2 regions of the Pseudomonas sp. 18-147 genome follow, and region 1 is predicted to be linked to the other one. Evidence: predicted binding sites of a transcription regulator. Region 1 holds the regulator's gene; the other holds the start of a gene.
What was found. The regulator sigma-54, encoded in region 1, starts transcription at its own class of promoters, with help from an activator protein. The targets are predictions, from matches to a motif close to ANTGGCATNNANNTTGCTNT.

Region 1 (3,414 bases):
CGCTCCGGACAAGGACGTGACCAAGGCCTATGGCCTGACCATCCAGTACTTCGTCACGCAGAACCGGGTCGTGCTGATCGACCAGGCCAAGGTGATCCAGGAAGGCAACACCTTCGAAGGCGAGAAGATCGTCTACGACACCCAGCGCCAGATCGTCAACGCGGGTCGTGCCACCGGCTCCCAGGTGACCAGCCCGCGCCCGCGCATCGACATGGTCATCCAGCCGAAGAAAAAGGCCCAGTAATGGCAACGCTCAAAGCCCAGCACCTGGCCAAAAGCTATAAAGGCCGGCAAGTCGTCCGCGACGTCAGCATGTCCATCGATAGCGGGCAGATCGTCGGCCTGCTCGGTCCGAACGGTGCCGGCAAGACCACCTGCTTCTACATGATCGTCGGCCTGGTCCAGGCCGACCAGGGCGTGGTCCGCATCGACGAGCAGAACGTCACCCACCTGCCGATGCACGGGCGCGCCCGGGCCGGCATCGGCTACCTGCCGCAGGAAGCCTCGATCTTCCGCAAGCTGTCGGTATCCGACAACATCATGGCGATCCTCGAGACCCGCAGCGACCTCGATCGCAACGGTCGCAAGGAAGCCCTGGAAGGCCTGCTGCAGGAATTCCACATCCACCACATCCGCGACAACCTCGGCATGAGCCTGTCCGGCGGCGAACGACGCCGGGTGGAAATCGCCCGCGCCCTGGCCAGCGCGCCGAAATTCATCCTCCTCGACGAGCCCTTCGCCGGCGTGGACCCGATCTCGGTCGGCGACATCAAGCAGATCATCCATCACCTCAAGGCGAAGGGTATCGGCATCCTCATCACCGACCACAACGTCCGCGAGACCCTGGACATCTGTGAAACGGCGTATATCGTCAATGATGGGCAGTTGATCGCGGAAGGGGATGCCGAGAGCATCCTCGCCAACGACCTGGTCAAGGAAGTCTACCTGGGGCACGAGTTCCGCCTCTGAAGAAATCTCCTAGCGCGCCCTCCGGCCTCGCCGGAGCGGTTCCGCTCGCCCGCGGTTTCGCAACCACGAGTGCCGCCTGGAGCGGATGATTTATTCAGAGCAACCCTAGGCAAAGTACGAAAATTCAGGCATATAATTTGCTTCCTGGCGGTGCCGCCACCTCGGCACCCGTAGTAGTGGATGGTGCCATCCGGTACCAGCGAATAAGGTACTAAGCCCTCAGCCATGAAACCATCGCTAGTCCTCAAGATGGGCCAGCAGCTGACGATGACGCCGCAGCTGCAACAGGCCATACGCCTCCTCCAGCTATCCACCCTGGACCTCCAGCAGGAAATCCAGGAAGCGCTGGAATCCAATCCCATGCTCGAACGCCAGGAAGACGGCGACGATTTCGACAACAGCGACCCTCTCGCCGATGGCGCCGAACAGGCGGCCAGCGCGCCCCAGGAGAGCCCCCTCCAGGAAAGCGCCACGCCCAGCGTCGAAAGCCTCGACGACGACCAGTGGAGCGAACGCATACCCAGCGAGTTGCCGGTGGATACCGCCTGGGAAGACATCTACCAGACCAGCGCCAGCAGCCTGCCCAGCAACGACGATGACGAGTGGGACTTCACCGCGCGCACCAGCAGCGGCGAGAGCCTGCACAGCCACCTGCTCTGGCAGGTCAACCTGGCACCGATGTCGGACACCGATCGGATGATCGCGGTGACCATCATCGATAGCATCAACAACGATGGCTACCTCGAAGAGTCCCTCGAAGAAATCCTCGCCGCCATCGATCCGGAACTGGACGTCGAGCTCGACGAAGTGGAAGTCGTGCTGCGCCGCATCCAGCAACTGGAACCCGCCGGCATCGGCGCCCGCAACCTGCGCGAGTGCCTGCTGCTGCAACTGCGCCAGTTGCCGTCCACCACGCCCTGGCTGAACGAAGCGCTGCGCCTGGTATCCGACTACCTCGACCTGCTCGGCGGCCGCGACTACAGCCAATTGATGCGGCGCATGAAGCTCAAGGAAGACGAACTGCGCCAGGTCATCGAGCTGATCCAGTGCCTGCATCCCCGGCCCGGTTCGCAGATCGAATCGAGCGAAGCCGAATACATCGTCCCCGACGTCATCGTGCGCAAGGACAACGAGCGCTGGCTGGTCGAGCTGAACCAGGAGGCGATGCCGCGCCTGCGCGTCAACGCCACCTACGCCGGCATGGTCCGCCGCGCCGACAGCAGCGCCGACAATACCTTCATGCGCAACCAGTTGCAGGAAGCCCGCTGGTTCATCAAGAGCCTGCAGAGCCGCAACGAAACGCTGATGAAGGTCGCCACCCAGATCGTCGAGCACCAGCGCGGTTTCCTCGACTACGGCGAAGAAGCCATGAAGCCGCTGGTCCTGCATGACATCGCCGAAGCGGTGGGCATGCACGAATCGACCATTTCGCGGGTCACCACGCAGAAATACATGCATACGCCGCGCGGCATTTTCGAGCTGAAATATTTCTTTTCAAGTCACGTCAGTACCGCCGAAGGCGGGGAATGCTCGTCCACCGCGATCCGCGCGATCATCAAGAAACTGGTGGCCGCGGAAAATGCGAAAAAGCCATTGAGCGACAGCAAGATCGCTGGTTTACTGGAGGCACAGGGCATTCAAGTGGCTCGCCGCACCGTCGCCAAATACCGCGAATCCCTGGGCATAGCCCCTTCGAGCGAGCGCAAGCGACTGGTGTGACGTTGATCCACGCCAAGGTGTTCCGGAGGCAGGTTGCTAACCTGCCACTTACACACGGGCAACAAGGAGAACGCGGTATGCAAGTCAACATCAGTGGCCATCAACTGGATGTGACCGACGCCCTGCGCGACTATGTCGGCGAGAAACTGAGCCGTCTGGAGCGCCATTTCGACAAGATCACCAATGTTCAGGTGATCATGGAGGTCGAGAAACTGAAGCAGAAGATCGAAGCCACCCTGCGCATCGCCGGTGGCGAGATCGTAGCCAATGCGGAACATGAGGACATGTACGCGGCCATCGACCTGCTGATCGACAAACTCGACCGTCAACTGATCAAACACAAAGAGAAGTATCTCGAACGGCAGCAAGGCGTAGGCGCCCGCTGATCTCCCCTCCCCTATGATCCGACTTGAGCAAATCCTGACCCCCGGCCGTTCCCTCGTGAACGTGCCGGGCGGCAGCAAGAAACGCGTACTCGAACAAATCGCCAACCTGGTAGCCAGGGAGCTGCCGGAGTTCGACGCCCAGACCATCTTCGAAAACCTGGTGGCCCGGGAAAAACTCGGCTCCACCGGTTTCGGCAATGGCATCGCCATTCCGCACTGCCGCCTGTCTGGCTGCCAGAGCCCCATCAGCGCCGTGCTGCACCTGGATGCTCCCGTGGACTTCGACGCGCTGGACGGCGCGCCGGTCGACCTGCTCTTCGTCTTGCTGGTACCGGAGGCC
Region 2 (3,414 bases), 790 kb from region 1:
CGGTCGTCGATGCCGTCGCACTGCCACGGCGCACGCGATACCACGGCCCGGCACTGGCGGCGCATGTCGCGGCTGTCGATGTCGTCGCAGCGCTTGCGGTCGCCGCGGACGATGGCGCGGCACTGGCGGCGCGTGTCGCCGTCGCGGATGTCGTCGCAGTCGTAGCGCTGTCCCGGCGCCAGCAGCGCGCCGCAGTAACGCCGCAGGTCGCGGCTGTCGATGTCGCCGCAATCCCCGCTGTCGCCGCGTTCCAGTGCGTTGCACATGCGCCGCAGGTCGCGGTCGTGGATATCGCGGCATTCGGTGCCGGCCTGGGCGGGCAGGCTGAGGATGGCGGCAAGCAGGAGCCAGAGAGAGTGACGCATGGACGGTCCTTATCCTTGGGGCGGGGAGCGCGGCAAGTCTAACCGAACGGCGCGGCGAACTTTGCGTTTCTCCATGGGCCGGCCCATAAAAAAGGCCTCCCGAAGGAGGCCTCAAGAGGGTGACTCGTTGTTATAGGAAAGGGTGGATCAGACGCTGTAGTACAGGTCGTATTCCAGCGGGTGCACGAAGGTGCGCACCTTGATCTCTTCTTCGCTCTTCAGCTCGATGTAGGCATCGATGAACTCGTCGGTGAACACGCCGCCCTTGGTCAGGAACGCGCGGCCCTTGTCGAGCTCTTCCAGCGCCTCTTTCAGGCTGCCGCAAACCTGCGGGATTTCCTTCGCCTCTTCCGGCGGCAGGTCGTACAGGTTCTTGTCGGCGGCATCGCCGGGGTGGATCTTGTTCTGGATGCCGTCCAGGCCGGCCATCAGCAGCGCGGCGAAGGCCAGGTAGGGGTTGGCTGCCGGGTCCGGGAAGCGCGCTTCGATACGGCGGGCCTTCGGGCTGGATACGTAGGGGATACGGATCGAGGCGGAACGGTTGCGCGCCGAGTAGGCCAGCATCACCGGAGCTTCGAAGCCCGGGACCAGGCGCTTGTAGGAGTTGGTCGAGGGGTTGGTGAAGCCGTTCAGGGCCTTGCCGTGCTTGATGATGCCGCCGATGAAGTACAGGGCGGTCTCGGACAGGCCGGCATAGCCTTCGCCGGCGAAGGTGTTCTTGCCGTCCTTGGAGATCGACATGTGCACGTGCATGCCCGAACCGTTGTCGCCGTACAGCGGCTTCGGCATGAAGGTCACGGTCTTGCCGTAGGCGTCGGCGACGTTGTGCACGCAGTACTTCAGGGTCTGCACTTCGTCGGCCTTGGCGACCAGGGTGTTGAACTTCACGCCGATCTCGTTCTGGCCGGCGGTTGCCACTTCGTGGTGGTGGACTTCGACCACCAGGCCCATTTCTTCCAGGGCGTTGCACATGGCGGTGCGGATTTCATGGTCGTGGTCGACCGGCGGTACCGGGAAGTAGCCGCCCTTCACGCCCGGGCGATGGCCCTTGTTGCCGGACTCGATGTCGGCGTCGGTGTTCCAGGAAGCCTGCTCGGAGAAGATCTTGAACATCGAGCCGGAGATGTCGGACTTGAACTTCACTTCGTCGAAGATGAAGAACTCCGGCTCCGGGCCGACGAACACGGTGTCGCCGATGCCGGTGGACTTCAGGTACTCCTCGGCGCGCTTGGCGATGTTGCGCGGGTCGCGCTCGTAGCCTTGCATGGTGCTCGGCTCGATGATGTCGCAGACCAGGATCAGGGTCGGCTCTTCGGTGAACGGATCGAGGACGGCGGTGCTGTCGTCCGGCATCAGGATCATGTCGGAGGCTTCGATGCCTTTCCAGCCGGCGATGGAGGAGCCGTCGAACATCTTGCCGGCTTCGAAGAACTCATCGTCCAGCGCGTCGCGAGCCGGCATGGTGACGTGTTGCTGCTTGCCCTTGGTATCGGTGAAGCGCAGGTCTACCCACTTCACGTCATGGTCTTTGATCAGTTGGTGCGACTTGTACGACATGCTGTCCTCCAGGAGGGATTAGAGCTGGGAGCTTTTTCTGTGCCCCAGTATCGGGTGATGCCGGCCGGAATACACCGCCAGGGCAACCTGCCTCACAAGTGAGCAAGTTGCGTGCCAGTGCCCGGAATCGGGCAGGGCCCCATGTTTGGCGGGGCCAGGTCTTCTTCAGGGTAGCTGGGCGGCCTTCGGGTGCACCGTTATGGTGCTCCATGTTGGTGCATCATTCCATTTTGGTGCAGCAAAAATAACTGTGCATATTTCTGCTCAATACGTGAGCAATTTCAGATATAATTCCGCCCCTTTTTTTCCGTCGCCCCGCGCGTTCGCGTCCCTCGCATGAAACTCATCGTCAAGACCTTCCAGGAAATCACCATCAAGAGCCGGCCGGTGCGCAAGCGCTTCATCCGGCAGTTGGCGAAGAACATCCGCGCGGTGCTGCGCGACCTGGACCCGGAGCTGAAGGTCGAGGGCGAGTGGGACAACCTGGAGGTAGAGACCGCCGTGGTCGACGCCAAGGCCAGGCGCGAGATGATCGAGCGCCTGACCTGCACCCCGGGCATCGGTCATTTCCTCGAGGTCCACGAGTATCCGCTGGGCGATTTCGACGACATCCTCGCCAAGTGCAAGGCGCATTTCGGCGACCAGTTGGCCGGCAAGACCTTCGCCGTGCGCTGCAAGCGCGCCGGCAAGCACGCGTTCACCTCGATGGAGGTGGAGCGTTACGTCGGCAGCGGCCTGCGCCGCGAATGCGGGGCTGCCGGGATCGACCTGAAGCAGCCGGAAGTCGAGGTGCGGATGGAAATCCGCCTCGACCGCCTGTTCGTCATCCATCGCCAGCATCCGGGCCTGGGCGGCTATCCGCTGGGCGCGCTGGAACAGGTGCTGGTGCTGATGTCCGGCGGCTTCGACTCGACCGTGGCGGCCTACCAGATGATGCGCCGCGGGATGATCAGCCACTTCGTGTTCTTCAACCTCGGCGGGCGCGCCCACGAACTGGGGGTGATGGAAGTCGCCCACTACCTGTGGGAGAAGTACGGCCGCTCGCAGCGCGTGCTGTTCGTCAGCGTGCCGTTCGAGGAAGTGGTCGGCGAGATCCTCACCAAGGTCGACGACAGCTATATGGGCGTGACCCTCAAGCGCATGATGCTGCGCGCCGCCAGCCGCGTGGCCGAGCGCCTGGAGCTGGACGCGCTGGTGACCGGCGAGGCGATCTCCCAGGTGTCCAGCCAGACCCTGCCGAACCTCTCGGTGATCGACCGGGTTACCGACACCCTGGTGCTGCGCCCGCTGATCGTCAGCCACAAGCAGGACATCATCGACACCGCCCGGCAGATCGGCACCGCCGAGTTCGCCCGGCACATGCCGGAATACTGCGGGGTGATCTCGGTGAACCCGACCACCCAGGCCAAGCCCTACCGCGTCGAGCACGAAGAGTCGAAATTCGACATGGCGGTGCTCGAGCGCGCCCTGGAGCGCGCCACCCAGCGCACCG

Region 2: the regulator sigma-54 is predicted to act here: its motif matches at 2,022-2,041, upstream of glnA (glutamate--ammonia ligase).

What each region holds. Positions count from the first base shown of each region.
Region 1 covers NZ_CP182296.1:5,274,775-5,278,188, forward strand. The annotation lists gene lptA (lipopolysaccharide transport periplasmic protein LptA) at 1-244, shown strand, start outside; gene lptB (LPS export ABC transporter ATP-binding protein) at 244-969, shown strand; gene ACM0M4_RS25070 (RNA polymerase factor sigma-54) at 1,195-2,688, shown strand; gene hpf (ribosome hibernation-promoting factor, HPF/YfiA family) at 2,766-3,074, shown strand; gene ptsN (PTS IIA-like nitrogen regulatory protein PtsN) at 3,088-3,414, shown strand, end outside.
Region 2 covers NZ_CP182296.1:6,069,275-6,072,688, reverse strand. The annotation lists gene ACM0M4_RS28630 (hypothetical protein) at 1-365, opposite strand, end outside; gene glnA (glutamate--ammonia ligase) at 513-1,922, opposite strand; gene thiI (tRNA uracil 4-sulfurtransferase ThiI) at 2,259-3,414, shown strand, end outside.